Regions from separate parts of the Enterobacter sichuanensis genome, predicted to be linked through region 4. Evidence: predicted binding sites of a transcription regulator. Region 4 holds the regulator's gene; each other region holds the start of a gene.
The links. Region 4 encodes sigma-54, which starts transcription at its own class of promoters, with help from an activator protein. Its sites were predicted from a motif close to GTTGGCACANNTTTCGCTNT; they were not measured.
Positions count from the first base shown of each region.

Region 1 (3,804 bases), 1.8 Mb from region 4:
CAGGCGCATGACGGCCAGCAGGGTACCCCAGACAATACCGACGATGATGGCAATAAGCGTGATTTTTAAGGTAATCACCAGGCCATCAAGCAGGTATGGCATAGAGGGAACGATAGAACTCCAGTCAAATTCGTACATTATTTGCCCCCCATATTGCCCGGCAGGCGAATTTTGCGTTCAACCAGGTTCATCACCAGCATGATGAAAGCGTTAATCAGAACATACGCGAGCGTGATTGCGGTGAAGGATTCCCACGCGTGCGCCGAGTAATCCAGCAGCTTGCCCGCCTGAGCCGCCATATCGACCAGACCGATGGTTGAGGCGATGGCCGAGTTTTTCACCAGGTTCATCATCTCAGAGGTCATCGGTGGGACGATCACGCGGTAAGCGTTAGGCAGCAGCACGTAGCGGTAGGTTTGCGGCAGGGTCAACCCCATCGCCAGACCCGCATTTTTTTGTCCACGGGGTAATGACTGAATGGCGGCACGCACCTGCTCGCAAACGCGCGCAGCGGTAAACAGCCCCAGACACATCATCGAGGAGACAAAGAACTGTACATTCGGATCCAGTTCCGATTTGAACCACATACCAATATTTTCAGGCAGCAGTTCCGGGATAACCAGATACCAGGTAAAGAATTGCACGATGAGCGGAACGTTACGGAACAGTTCCACGTACAGGGTGCCCAGTGTTGAAAGGAAACGGTTAGGGACGGTACGCAGAATACCGAACAGCGAACCGACAAGAAACGCGATAATCCACGCTGTTATCGATAATGCCACGGTAACCTGAAATCCGCTCCACAGCCAGCCAAGATAGGTGGTGTTGCCGAACGGGGCTTGTTGCAGGAATATGCCCCAGTTCCAGTCGATTGACATAATAAACTCCAGAAAAAAAAGGGTAGCAGCGCTACCCTCGAAGATTGGTGAGAAGCTCATTTTCGTGCTGAGTGGGGAACGACCACTCAACGTATAGTCTGTCCGTGCTTCCCGACAATCGAGAGGGCAGGAGATCCCGCCCCTGTTGTTCTAATTAGTTAAGAGCTTTGTCATTGGGTGATTTGAACAGGGCCTTCATGTCGTCGGACAGTTCAAAGTTCATGTTCAGGTTTTTTGGTGGAATCGGGTTCTTGAACCATTTGTCGAACCATTTTTCCGCTTCGCCGGAGGTTTGCACCTGGGCGATGGTGTCATCGATCAGCTTTTTGAACTGCGGATCGTCTTTACGCAGCATACAGCCGTAGGCTTCTTTCGACTGCGCGGTACCGACGATATCCCAGTTGTCCGGTTTCTTCGCTTTCGCACGCTCGCCCGCCAGCAGGGCGTCGTCCATCATAAACGCGACGGCACGACCACTTTCCAGGGTACGGAAGGAGTCGCCATGGTCTTTGGCGCTGATGATGCGCATATCCATTTTCTTCTCGTCATTCAGCTTGTGCAGCAGCACTTCTGAAGTGGTACCGGAGGTGACCACGACCGCTTTCCCTTTCAGGTCAGCGAAGTCTTTGATCTCACCGCCTTTCTTCGTCAGCAGGCGGGTGCCCACAACAAAGATGGTGTCCGAGAAGGCTGCCTGTTTCTGACGCTCGAGATTGTTGGTGGTGGAACCACACTCAAAATCAAAGGTGCCGTTTTGCAGCAGTGGAATACGGTTCTGTGAAGTGATTGGGATCAGCTTCACCTGCAGGTCAGGTTTGTTCAGCTTTTTCTTCACAGCTTCAACGATGGCGTTGGAGTAATCCTGTGAATAGCCTACGACTTTTTGCGTGTTGTCGTAGTAAGAGAACGGGACAGAAGATTCACGGTGGCCGACCACGATCACGCCGTTTTTGGCAATCTTGTCGAGGGTGCTGCCGGCTGCCGGCGCATCTTCAGCGTGGACCACGCCAGCAGACATTCCCATCACCAGCATTGCTGTGGCCAGTTTACGTAATTGCATACCCAACTCCTTCTTATCAGCGCCAGTGACGCATTGATACCCATTGTGATGTTGTTATATCTCGCGCGATGCGAGTGCAGTGTTATGCAAGCTTGTTAACATTTAGTCTGGCTTAATGTAAAGATTTTGCTGCGTTATTGTTTATTTTTGCGAAGCGCGCCGCACCATTCAGAGGCAAATATCTCCCGTTGCACCGTTTCGGTGCTACCGGTGATCTACGCTGGTGCGACAAAGTTGCACATTAAGCCAAACTGCGTTTACCTGAATAAACAAAGCAATAGGCGTGCCAGAAATGAATTCGGAGAGGATTGTCGGGTGGCGGCTACGCCTTACCCGACCTACGGGAGCAAAAATGTAGGCCGGGTAAGCATCAGCGCCACCCGGCAACAGAAGGTAAGGTTATTTACGACGCTGACTCAGACTCATCAACACGGCGCCAAAGCCAAACAGCGCGGTCAGGATCCACAGTGGCCAGTTGCCGGTACGCGCATATGGCGTTAACCCGGTCGTTGGCGTGACTGTCGTGGTCAGCACTTCACGGGTGAACTGAGGGATCATGGCCTGAATTTCACCCTGCGGTCCAATAACGGCGGTAATGCCGTTATTGGTGCTGCGCAGCAGTGGACGCGCCAGCTCCAGGGAGCGCATGCGCGCCATCTGGAAGTGCTGCCACGGGCCAATCGACTTACCGAACCACGCATCGTTAGAGATGGTCAGCAGGAAGTCCGTGTCCGGACGGAAGTTATCCCGCACCTGTTCGCCGAGAATGATTTCGTAGCAAATGGCCGCCGTCAGAGCAAAGCCGTGCGCGTGCAGCTGGGGCTGAACGTATGGCCCGCGGCTGAAAGAGGACATCGGCAGGTCAAAGAAGGGGGCCAGCGGACGCAGAATCGACTCCAGCGGAACAAACTCACCAAACGGTACCAGGTGATTCTTGTTATACCGGTCAGTCGAGTGGTAACTGTATTCGCTGTCTTTACCGAGCGTAATGATGGTGTTGTAGGTGTCGTAGCGGTTCTGCTGGTTCAGACGCGCATCCACAATGCCGGTAATCAACGTGCTGCCGCGCGCGAGTAGCAGATCGTTCATCATGTTCAGAAACGGCTGCTGGTTGAGCTCCAGATCGGGGATCGCCGACTCCGGCCAGATAATCAGCTGTGATTTTCCCATCACCTCTTCGGTGGCGTTGGCGTAAATCTTCAGCGTATTCAGCAGCTCTTTCTCGTCCCACTTCATGGACTGCGGGATATTTCCCTGCACCATAGAAACCTGCATGGCACGCCCGGGCTCCGGCGTGAACCACTGGATATAGCGCAGCGGGAAAGGCAGGGCGAACAATACGAGCGCCACCACCAGCGGTTTCCAGCAGCGCGTGACCAGCGCCAGTACCAGCAGGCCGCTGACCACCATCAGCAGGAAGTTGATGGCTTCAACGCCCATCACCGGCGCCAGACCTTTTAGCGGGCCGTCAATTTGACTGTAGCCGAACTGCAGCCACGGGAAGCCCGTCAGTACCCAACCGCGCAGGAACTCGGTGAGTTGCCAGACCACGGGCGCGGCAATGGCGACGCGTAGCCAGCTGGTTTTGGGCCACAGGCGAGAAAGGATGCCTGCGAATAAACCGGTATACAGCGAGAGGTACGCGGCGAGCAGTACCACCAGGAAGACGTTAACCGGGCCGGGCATACCGCCAAACTGGGCGATGCTGACATAGACCCAGTTGATGCCTGAGCCAAACAGCCCCAGCCCCCAGAAGTAGCCGATGGCGGCAGCCTGGACGGGACGACGATTCAGGGTTAAACCCTGTAGTCCCATCAGGGAGAGGATGGCCGCAGGCCAGATATCGTAAGGAGAAAAAGCCAGCGT
Region 1 covers NZ_CP027986.1:1,298,433-1,302,236, forward strand. Annotated here, with positions in the region: gene gltK (glutamate/aspartate ABC transporter permease GltK) at 1-138, opposite strand, end outside; gene gltJ (glutamate/aspartate ABC transporter permease GltJ) at 138-878, opposite strand; gene C1N69_RS06095 (amino acid ABC transporter substrate-binding protein) at 1,033-1,938, opposite strand; gene lnt (apolipoprotein N-acyltransferase) at 2,338-3,804, opposite strand, start outside.
Region 1: a site for sigma-54 is predicted at 2,210-2,229, ahead of C1N69_RS06095 (amino acid ABC transporter substrate-binding protein). Genes of this name have one in related genera too.

Region 2 (3,804 bases), 1.3 Mb from region 4:
CGATGCCGACCATCCAGGCCAGACGCTGCCCGTCGAAGTTAAAGCTATATCCGTCCAGCACCACGCCCGCAATGGGACCGAAGATAATCAGCGCAATCAGCCCGGAAAAAATTGCGTCCAGAATGCAGCGTTTAAGAGAAAAAGCGTGCGATTCCATTTTATTCTCCCTCACACTTTGGCCACAATCGGGCGGCCAAGCAGCCCCTGGGGACGGAAAATCAGGATCATCACCAGCAGCCCAAACGAGAACACATCCTTATAGTCCGAGTTCACCATGCCGGAGAACTGCGCTTCCGCCACGCCGAGGATCAGGCCGCCGAGCATCGCGCCGGGCAGAGAACCGATGCCGCCCAGTACCGCCGCCGTAAAGGCTTTAATGCCAATCACAAACCCGACGTAGAAATCAAAGGTGCCGTAATTCATGGTGATCAGCACGCCTGCCAGGCCAGCCATCGCCGCGCCGATAACAAATACCAGCGAAATGATCCGGTCGGTATTAATGCCCAGAATGGAGGCCATTTTACGATCCTGCTGCACTGCCCGGCACATTCGCCCCAGCCGGGTATGGTTGATTATCCAGGTGAGCACCAGCATGCCGGTAAACGAGGCGAGCAGAATAAATACCTTGGTGTAGGTTATCTGAACGAACCCATCGCCCAGATGCAGACGAATAACGCCGTCCAGCATGGTAGGAACCCCTTGCTGGCGCGGACCCTGGCTTAGCTGGGCGTAGTTTTGCAGGATAAGCGACATCCCGATGGCGGAGATCAGCGGGGCCAGGCGCGTGGAGTTACGTAGCGGCTTATAGGCAATCCGCTCGATAGTCCAGCCGTATACGCCGGTGACCACAATGGTGAACACCAGCGTCCCGAGGATCAACAGCGGGAACGACTGCAGGCCAAAGAAGGAGAGCAGCGCCAGGCCAATGGCGCAAAGATAGGCAGAAATCATATACACTTCGCCGTGGGCGAAATTAATCATGCCGATAATGCCGTACACCATGGTGTAACCGATGGCGATTAAGCCGTAGACGGAACCCAGCGTTAAGCCATTGATCAACTGTTGCAGGAAGAATGTACTCATTTTAGCGCGCTCGTTTTATAGGCTGCACGAACCGCGCAGCCTGATGTTTATTACGCGCCGACAGGCGTGCCCGCCGGCGTTGAGCGTGACTCCGTCCCGTTACTGCACTTCCTTATATTTTCCTTTGTCGTCCCACTGGTAAACCACATAGTCAGAGACCTTCAGGTCGCCTTTGCTGTCCCAGGCTTTTTTGCCCATCACCGTGTCGACGGAATTGGCTTTCAGCCACTCGCTGGCTTTCGCAGCGTCTTTGCCGCCGGTGGCCTTGAAGGCCGCCGCTATCGCCTGTACGGAGGCATAAGAGTAAAGGGTGTAACCTTCCGGCTCGAATTTACCGGCGCGGAATTTCTCGATAACCGCTTTACCGTCCGGGATCAGGCGCGGATCTTTCCCGAAAGTCATGTAAATGCCATTGGTGTACTGCGGGCCACCCGCCGCGGTGACCATCTCTTCGTTGACAATACAGTCCCCGGAGAAGAATTTGGCCTGTACGCCCTGTTCGCGCATCTGGCGAACCAGCGGGCCGGCTTCCGGATGACAGCCCCCGAAGAACACCACATCCGGTTTTTGCGCGCCAATCTTGGTCACCAGCGCGTTAAAGTCTTTCTCACCGCGCGAAAGCCCCTCGTACATCACATCCTGAACCCCGCGTTTCGCCAGCGCCGCTTTAGTGGCGTCTGCCAGACCTTGTCCGTAGGTGTCTTTATCGTGAATGATCACCACCCGTTTCGCTTTCAGCTTGTCGATGATGAAGTCGCTGGCTACCTGACCCTGCTGGTCATCGCGGCCGCACATGCGGAACATGTCGCTCATGCCGCGTTCGGTAATCAACGGGTTAGTCGAGCCCGGGGTGATGGCGATGATCCCCGCATCGCTGTAAACCTCGGAGGCGGGCATCGTGGAGGAGGAGCAGAAATGGCCGACCACGGCGTTGACTTTATCCTGGTCAACTAAACGGTTGGCGACGGCCACGGCCTGCTTAGGCTCGCAGGCGTCATCTCCCTGAACCAGTTTGATCTTCTCACCGTTGATACCGCCTGCAGCGTTAATGTCTTCAGCGGCCTGCGTTGCGCCGTGCCAGTACTGATCGCCGTAGGTGGCATTGGGGCCCGTGAACGGTCCGGCCACGCCAATCACGATATCTGCCCTGGCGGAAAACGCCGTCACCAGGCAACCGGCCAACACGAGAGAAAGCGGAGTTCTGATAAATTTCAGCGACATTATTATGTTCCTTAGCAAAGAGGTTTTTGCACCACGGCGTAAACCCGAACGCCCGACGGCGCAGCCAATCCAAAACACGAGCAAGAACAAAATGCACTAAACGAACGAGATACAGACGGCATCCTGCAGAGTACGGCGAGGTTTCCCTGCGCAGCATCGCGCGAAGAACACTAAGCAAAAACGTTGCCAGAATGGTTAACCCATTGACGGGCTTGTGACATGTTTGAGTATAGAGCGCCGCGTTATGCCGCCTTGCGGGACGAGAAGAAATTACAGCGGAGATCACATATCGTTAACAATAAAGCCCATAAGTTGTGCAAAGGTCACGATTTGCACGTTTTTGCGGCAATAAAGACCTAAACTTCAGCCCGGAGAGGCGTGAGAGATGTGTTAGGATCGTTTTCTTTTTATCAGGAGTGTCAGCGATGACTGAAGGCCCATTAAATGAAAGCGAAATGGCGTGGCTTGAAGAGACATTAATGTCTTACGGTCATGATGATGCGTCCGTGCTTGACGTGTCTGAACTGGACGGCATGCTTACCGCAGTGCTTTCCGGTCCTGTTGTCGTTGAGCCAGATACCTGGCTGGTGGCGGTATGGGGTGGTGAGAAGTACATTCCGCGCTGGAAAAACGACCGCGAGATGAACCGTTTTATCGATCTTTGCTTTAAGCATATGAACGATATTGCCGAACGCCTGAGCGAATATCCGGACCAGTTCGAACCGATGTTTGGCTATAACGACGTTGACGGTGAGACCTATACCGTGGTGGAAGAGTGGTGCTATGGCTACATGCGCGGCGTAGCGCTGACGGACTGGTCAGCCTTGCCGGACGAGCTAAAGGCCGATCTGGATGTGATTGCGCTGCACGGTAGCGAAGAGATCGGCGGCGAGCTGGATGAGCTGACCGAAGAAGAATATGCAGCCAGCATTGAACGTATCCAGCCTGCGGCGCTGCGCTTGTATAACTACTGGGTGAACAACCCGCAGCAGCCGGAAGTGAAGAAGCCGATGGTAAATGGCACGAAGGTTGGGCGTAACGATCCGTGTCCTTGCGGCAGCGGGAAGAAGTTTAAGAGCTGCTGTCTGCACTGACAAAAAAGGGGCTAATGATAGCCCCTTTATCGTTAACCCACTTCCGGCAGCATTCCCGCTGCAATCAATACCTGCACCAGAATAATCACCACCCCACAGCCAAACACAACGCACAGCAGCGGTTTCCCCCCAGCCACGCGGTAACCCTGTTGAGGATGCTGCTGGCGACTCTTCCATGCCAGCAGGGAAGGGAGGAGCAGGGCCAGAACCGACAGTGCCACCCCCGCGTACCCCAGCGCCATCACAAACCCGCGAGGATAGAAGAGGGCGAAGGCCAGCGGCGGCAGGAAGGTGATTGCCCCGGTCTGTAAGCGTCCGGCAGCGGTATTGCGGCGCTGGAACAGGTCAGCCAGGTAGTCGAACAGGCCGAGCGCCACGCCGAGGAACGAGGTCGCCAGCGCCAGGT
Region 2 covers NZ_CP027986.1:2,883,725-2,887,528, reverse strand. Annotated here, with positions in the region: gene livM (high-affinity branched-chain amino acid ABC transporter permease LivM) at 1-157, opposite strand, end outside; gene C1N69_RS13930 (ABC transporter permease subunit) at 169-1,083, opposite strand; gene C1N69_RS13925 (branched-chain amino acid ABC transporter substrate-binding protein) at 1,183-2,304, opposite strand; gene C1N69_RS13920 (YecA/YgfB family protein) at 2,730-3,398, shown strand; gene tyrP (tyrosine transporter TyrP) at 3,431-3,804, opposite strand, start outside.
Region 2: a site for sigma-54 is predicted at 2,476-2,495, ahead of C1N69_RS13925 (branched-chain amino acid ABC transporter substrate-binding protein). Genes of this name have one in related genera too.

Region 3 (3,804 bases), 470 kb from region 4:
GCATCCATCGGCGAATAGACGATCCGGATGTCGGCTCCGCGTGCTTTTGCCTGCAGCAGCGAGCCGTTTTTCCCCGGAACGCGCATCGCGTCGCCAAAGGTGCAGAAAATGACGTCGGGCCGGCTGGCAATCTCGATACAGCTGTCGATGCGCCCCATCGGCAGCACGCAGACCGGACAGCCGGGGCCATGGATAAACTCGATGTTCTCCGGCAGCAGCTGGTCGAGGCCAAATTTGAAAATGGCGTGCGTATGTCCGCCGCACACCTCCATGATCCGCAGCGGGTTTTCCGCCGTGTAGTCCAGCAGCGCCGCACGCGTTTTCAGATGCCCGATAAGCTGTAGCACCTGCTCGGGTGCGCGGTATTCATCCACGTAACGCATGATTATCGCTCCTCGCCATACAGCAGCGCCCCCACGTCCGGCTCCACGTCGAACATGTTCTGCAGCGCCTCCAGCGTGTCGCGGGCTTCCGTTTCGTTAATCACGCTCATGGCGAACCCCACGTGGACCAGCACCCACTGGCCGAGACGCGAGACGCCGGTTTCATCGCTGCTGCCCACCAGCGTCAGGTCGACGTCGCGCAGGATGCCGCAGACCTCGACTTTGGCCTGATTACCGTCAATGGCATGAATCTGTCCCGGTACGCCTATGCACATCGTTCGTTCTCCAGCCAGTGTAGCCAGCTGTCCATGCCGTCGCCGCGGGTAGCGGAGACCAGCAGGATCTCAATATCCGGGTTCACCTCGCGGGCCCAGGACAGGCATTTATCCACGTCGAAGTTCAGGTACGGCAGCAGGTCGACTTTGTTGAGCAGCATGATGGAGGCGGCGGCAAACATATGCGGGTACTTCAGCGGCTTGTCTTCGCCTTCGGTCACCGAAAGCACCGCGACTTTGTGCCGTTCGCCCAGGTCGAAGCTCGCCGGGCAGACAAGGTTACCGACGTTTTCAATAAACAGGATGCCGTTATCTTCAAGCGGCAGGCGCGGGGCGGCGTTGGCGATCATCTGCGCATCGAGATGGCAGCCTTTGCCGGTATTCACCTGGATCGCCGGGGTGCCGGTTTCGCGAATGCGCGCCGCATCGTTAACGGTTTGCTGATCGCCTTCAATCACCGCACAGGAGACGCGCCCGTTCAGGCGGTTGAGCGTTTCCGTGAGCAGCGTGGTTTTGCCGGAGCCGGGGCTGGAGACCAGGTTCAGCACCAGCTGCCTGCGGGCGGCGAAGCGGGCACGGTTACGGTTGGCGATCTGGTTATTCTTGTCCAGGACGTTGATTTCCACCTCCAGCATCTGACGCTGGCTGATGCCCGGCGCGTGGGTACCCGCTTCGCCGTGGCCGTAGTGAAGATCGCCCGCATCGGATCGTTGCGGGGAGAAAGCGATCCCTGTCAATGCCGCAGAAGGGCGTGGGCAGGTGCAAAGGGCGCGGAGCGAAACGCGGAGTGGGGGTGATGTTCATCCCCTTCTATATACAGGTTGCCTTCGGCGCAACCGCAGGTACTACACATACTTACTCCTTCTCGATTTCGAGGCGTTGGATCTGCATGCCGTCATCCGCCACGATGCGAAGAAAGGTGCTCTGACACTGCGGACAGCGCTGTACCTTCGACGACAGCAGGGTGACGTACTGCTGACACTGCTCGCACCAGCACTCCGCCTGCTGCTCTTCAATATGCAGTTCGCAGCCTTCCGCCAGCGTGCCGCGGCACACCAGTTCAAAACAGAAGGTCAGGGCGCTGGTTTCGACGCAGGAAAACGCTCCGACCTTCAGCCAGACGCCGGTGACGCGTTTTGCGTGGTTTTGCACAGCCTGCTGTTCGATAAGTTCCAGAGCCCGCTGGCAGAGGGTAATTTCGTGCATGACGCCTCCTCAATGAATTGCGCCATTGAATGCAATAACAATGCCATCTTGATTTTTGTTAAGGCGTGTCGATGTCAACGCTGTCGAAATGACACGTCGACACCGCAAAATTGACAGCCAGTTTTTAATTAAAACTATTAAAAATCAGTTGGATAAAAACTGGCATGGAATCTGCTTAACAGCCGCTATCTCCATTAAACGGATACCTTTTATGACTATTTGGGAAATCAGCGAAAAAGCAGATTACATCGCGCAGCGTCATCAGCAGTTACAGGACCAGTGGCATCTTTACTGCAACTCTCTGGTTCAGGGCATCACCCTCTCGAAAGCGCGTCTTCACCATGCGATGAGCTGTGCGGCGCAGGGGGACATGCGCTTTGTCCTCTTCGGCCATTTCATCATCAATGTCACCCTGGCGGATAACTTCAACAGCCACACCATTGAGTACCACCTTGAGACAAAAGACGGCGAAAAACAGTGTATTGCGAAAGCACAGCTGATGGCCGACGGCATGGTGGACGGCCACGTCAGCAACCGCGATCGCCAGCAGGTGCTGGAGCACTATCTGGAAAAAATCGCCCCGGTTTATAACAGCCTGTACGCCGCAGTTGAACACGATCTCCCGGTCAACCTGAAGCAGCTGATGGACGGAAATGCCTCAGCGAACGTGGCCTGACCCCTGTGTGTCGAAAAGTGTCGACAAGACAGTTTTTCGTCAAAAATGACTATCACCAGAGGATGACCCGGTGAACCGTTTTGTAATTGCTGACTCGACGGTCTGCATTGGCTGTCGAACCTGTGAGGCGGCGTGTTCGGAAACGCATCGCCTGCATGGGCTGCAGTCCATGCCGCGCCTGCACGTCATGCGTAATGAAAAAGAGTCTGCCCCGCAGCTCTGCCATCACTGTGAAGATGCCCCTTGTGCGGGTGTCTGTCCCGTAAATGCCATCACCCGCGTGGACGGCGCTGTCCAGTTGAACGAAAGCCTGTGCGTAAGCTGCAAGCTGTGCGGCATTGCCTGCCCGTTCGGTGCCATTGAATTTTCCGGCAGCCGCCCGCTGCATATTCCGGCGAATGCTAACTCGCCAAAAGCCCCGCCCGCGCCGCCTGCTCCGGCACGCGTCAGCACGCTGCTGGACTGGGTGCCCGGCATCCGCGCCGTTGCGGTGAAGTGCGACCTGTGCAGCTTTGATGAACAAGGCCCGGCCTGCGTGCGCACCTGTCCAACCAACGCGTTGATTCTGGTTAACATTCGCGACATCGCCCGTACCCGCAAGCGTAAACGCGAGCTGACCATCAACAGCGATGTTGGCGACCTTTCTCTGCTACAGACGCTTAACGAGGGGCGAAATGAACGCGGCGATGATGATGACCAGCGCGGTAGCGTACTTTGCGGCCACCGCGGTTCTGGCGTGGCTTTTGTCATTCCATAAAACCCTGAGCGGCTGGGTCGCCGGGATTGGCGGAGCGGTCGGCAGCCTGATGACGCTGGTGGCAGGCGGGATGGTTCTGCTCGACGGACACACCGTGGACACGCTCATGCCGCTCATCCGTCACACCGTTGCGATCACGCCGCTGAACGCCATCTGGCTGGTGACGTTTGGCCTGTGCGGGCTGTTTATCAGCCTGTTCAATATCGACTGGCACCGCCATCAAAACACCAGGGCCAACGGCCTGCTGATTAATCTGCTGATGGCGACGGCGGTCTGCACCGTTACCGCCAGCAACCTCGGCGCGCTGGTGGTGATGGCGGAGATCATGGCGCTCTGCGGCGTCTTCCTGACGGGTGCAGCACCTCCGGCAAACTGTGGTTTGCGCTGGGACGCCTCGGGACGCTGCTGCTGGCGCTGGCCTGCTGGCGGGTGTGGCAACGCTTCGGCACGCTGGACTTCGCGGCGCTGAACGGTCAGCCGCTGGGCAGCGACGTCTGGCTGCTGGCG
Region 3 covers NZ_CP027986.1:3,695,388-3,699,191, reverse strand. Annotated here, with positions in the region: gene hypD (hydrogenase formation protein HypD) at 1-383, opposite strand, end outside; gene C1N69_RS17885 (HypC/HybG/HupF family hydrogenase formation chaperone) at 386-658, opposite strand; partial or broken gene hypB (hydrogenase nickel incorporation protein HypB) at 649-1,511, opposite strand; gene hypA (hydrogenase maturation nickel metallochaperone HypA) at 1,514-1,864, opposite strand; gene hycA (formate hydrogenlyase regulator HycA) at 2,076-2,540, shown strand; partial or broken gene C1N69_RS17865 (4Fe-4S dicluster domain-containing protein) at 2,611-3,210, shown strand; partial or broken gene hycC (formate hydrogenlyase subunit 3) at 3,215-3,804, shown strand, end outside.
Region 3: a site for sigma-54 is predicted at 1,893-1,912, ahead of hypA (hydrogenase maturation nickel metallochaperone HypA). Genes of this name have one in related genera too.

Region 4 (3,804 bases):
GTAGCTGCGATTGTTTGTCTCCAGCATAGGTAACCATAGCTCAAGGTAGCTTCGCGTCTGGTAGATAAAATTGTGAACTTCTGTGTGCCTGTCGAGGAAGGCCGCGACGGGTTTATCCAGACCGGTCATGGGACGCAGTTTTGGATCCCAGTGCGGGTTCGGCAGGAAGCGCACGTCGAAAACATAATCCGCATCAATTGGAATCCCGTGCTTAAAGCCAAAGGATTCGAACACCATCGTCAGTTCGCGCTCGCGCTTGCCCAGCAACCGGGTACGCAGCATTTCCGCCAGCTCGTGAACGGACATCTCAGAGGTGTCGACAATCAGGTCAGCGCGTGAACGCAGCGGCTCCAGCAGGTCGCTCTCTTCGTCGATAGCGCTCTCCAGAGAGAGGTTCTTGCTGGAAAGCGGGTGCAGACGACGGGTATCGCTGTAGCGACGGATCAGGGTATTGCGGTCTGCATCAAGGAACAGTAGCTGAGGCGAAAACGCATCAGGCAGGTTACTCATCGCCTGTTCAAAAATTTCAGGCGATTCAGGCATGTTACGAACGTCGATACTGACGGCGGCAGAGGTTTGTCTTTCCGCAAGCGTGCGAGCCAGATCGGGTAGCAACACGACCGGCAGGTTATCTACGCAGTAAAAACCCATGTCTTCCAGCGCGCGCAGAGCAACGGACTTCCCCGACCCTGAACGACCACTGACAATCATCAGCACCATGTTCCGTTTCTCCTCAGGACAACAGATGTGAAGGCCATCTCCTGGTTATGCATCATCCTGATTGCCTTCTGCTTCAGTGATAATCTGATAGAGCTCTTCATCACTTTGGGCCGAGCGCAGTCGGCGGCAAATGGTTTTATCGGCCAGACGTTTGGCAACCAGCGACAGCGTATGCAGATGGGTTTTCGTCTGGTCGGCAGGCACCAGCAGCGCGAAGAGAAGATCGACGGGCTGGTTATCAATGGCATCGAAGGCAATGGGTGTTTCAAGCTGCACAAACACACCCACGGCACGCAGGGTATCCTCTTCCAGTTTGCCGTGCGGGATGGCGATGCCGTTGCCGATACCGGTACTGCCCATTTTTTCACGGGTCAGGATCGCTTCGAACACCACCTGTGGCGGCAGGCCCAGCTGTTTTGCGGCCAGCTCACTGATGATCTCCAGCGCACGTTTTTTGCTCTGGCAGTGAACAGCACTGCGGGTACATTCCTGGTTAAGGACATTGCTCAGTTGAAGAGCGGAATCGTTGTTCATCATAATTTCACCTAAGCGCTAACTGTACAAATGGCCTGTTGTGTTTCACAACAGGCCGTCCTGCACCCGTTAACTGCCCGGACAATTAGTGTTGTTTCAGTTTATCTTTATGTTTATTGAGCTGTCGCGCAAGCTTATCAATCAAGCCGTCGATAGCCGCGTACATGTCTTGCCCTTCCGCACTGGCATGAAGTTCCCCCCCATTAACATGCAGGGTGGCATCCGAGATGTGAGTCACTTTCTCCACTTTCAACACAATATAGACCTGGTTGATCCTTTCGAAATACTGCTCGAGTTTTGCAAACTTCGTATTCACAAAGTCGCGTAAAGCCTCAGTAATTTCGACGTTTTGTCCAGTGATGTTGAGCTGCATAGTGTCTTCCTTATCGGTTGTGTCAGACCAGCTGTTTACGCTGGTTGGACGGCGGAATGGATAAAGACTCTCGATACTTCGCGACAGTACGACGTGCCACCATAATACCCTGTTCGGACAGCATGGTGGTTAACTTACTGTCACTCAGTGGCTTCGCGGGGTTCTCCGCGGCGATCAACTTCTTCACCAGGGCACGAATCGCGGTTGAGGACGCTTCGCCGCCACCCTCGGTATTGACGTGGCTGGAGAAGAAATACTTAAGCTCAAAAATACCGCGTGGACTGTGCAGATACTTCTGCGTGGTGACACGGGAAATGGTTGATTCATGCATCTCGACGGCCTGGGCGATATCCGCCAGCACCATCGGTTTCATATACTCTTCGCCCTGCTCAAAGAACGCCTGCTGCTGTTCGACAATGCAGCGGCTGACGCGAAGCAGCGTATCATTACGGCTCTCCAGACTTTTGATCAACCATCGCGCTTCCTGCAAATTGCTACGAATATATTGATTGTCGGAGTCGTTACGCACGCTGGTGCACATGGAGGCATACTGCTGGTTGATTTGCAGGCGAGGAATACTGTCAGAATTCAGTTCAACGACCCAGCGGCCATTGTGTTTTCGGACCAGCACATCCGGGATCACGTATTCGGGTTCGCTGGTCTGGATCGACTGACCGGGGCGCGGATCGAGCGACTGTATCAGATTCACCGCTTCTTTCAGCACGTCTTCTTTCAGCCGCGTGACGCGCATCAGGGTGCGGAAATCGTGGTTAGCCAACAGATCCAGATAATCGCTGATGATTAAGCGCGCCTCATCAAGCCACGGCGTCTCTTTGCTGAACTGAGAAAGCTGGATCAGCAGGCAGTCGCGCAGATCTCTTGCGGCCACGCCTACCGGATCGAAACGCTGAATGCGCTTCAGAACGGCTTCAACCTCCTCAAGCTCAATCTCTTCGTCGCCCATGCTTTCGAGGATGTCGTCCAGCGTGACGGTTAAATAGCCGGTGTCATCAACGGCATCGACAATGGATGTGGCAATCGCACGATCGGTGTCGGAGAAGGGGGTCAGTTCCACCTGCCACATCAGGTAATCCTGAAGCGACTGAGTGGTTTCTCCCTGATAGACCGGTAGCTCATCGTCCTGGTAGTCCGCACGCGTTCCGGATGGGGTTCCGGCGGTGTAGATCTCATCCCAGCTGGCATCCAGCGGAAGCTCGTCCGGCATCTCTTTTTGTTCGAGTGCATCCGCGGTGTCGAGCGCTTCTGTATCCTGCGATTGCTGGGTATCTACCTCGTCATGAAGATCGGTTTGTTCCAGCAGGGGGTTACTGTCCAGCGCCTGCTGGAGTTCCTGCTGAAGTTCTAACGTGGACAGTTGCAACAGGCGAATTGCCTGCTGTAGCTGCGGCGTCATTGCCAGTTGTTGGCTGAGCCTTAATTGCAAACCTTGCTTCATGTTCAGAGCATTTTTCTCCGGTTCGGCGTTACGTTACCTCTACCCTATCAGAGTCTGAAGTCTTCCCCAAGATAGACGCGCTTAACATGATCATCTTCGAGGATTTGTTGCGGCGTACCGTGGGCGATCAGGTTACCCTGGCTCACAATATACGCACGTTCACACACGGCCAGCGTTTCACGCACGTTGTGGTCGGTGATCAACACGCCAAGCCCGCTGTCGCGCAGGTGCTCAATGATACGTTTAATGTCGATAACGGAGATCGGATCAACACCCGCAAACGGTTCATCCAGAAGGATAAATTTCGGGTTTGCGGCCAGCGCACGCGCAATCTCAACGCGTCGGCGTTCCCCACCGGAGAGTGCCTGACCGAGGCTGTCGCGCAGATGCTCAATGTGGAACTCTTCCATCAGCTCGTTGGCACGATCCTGACGCTGTTCGCTGGTCAGATCGTTACGAATTTGCAGAACCGCCATCAGGTTATCGTAAACGCTAAGGCGACGGAAAATGGAGGCTTCCTGCGGCAAATAGCCGATCCCGCGGCGTGCGCGTGCATGCAGCGGCAGAAGGCTGATGTCTTCATCATCAATGACAATGTTGCCAGCATCGCGCGGCACAATGCCAACGACCATGTAGAAGGTTGTCGTTTTACCCGCACCGTTAGGGCCAAGCAGGCCCACAATTTCGCCGGAGTTAACGGTCAGACTGACATCCTCTACGA
Region 4 covers NZ_CP027986.1:4,167,105-4,170,908, reverse strand. Annotated here, with positions in the region: gene rapZ (RNase adapter RapZ) at 1-720, opposite strand, end outside; gene ptsN (PTS IIA-like nitrogen regulatory protein PtsN) at 766-1,257, opposite strand; gene hpf (ribosome hibernation promoting factor) at 1,340-1,627, opposite strand; gene rpoN (RNA polymerase factor sigma-54) at 1,650-3,083, opposite strand; gene lptB (LPS export ABC transporter ATP-binding protein) at 3,131-3,804, opposite strand, start outside.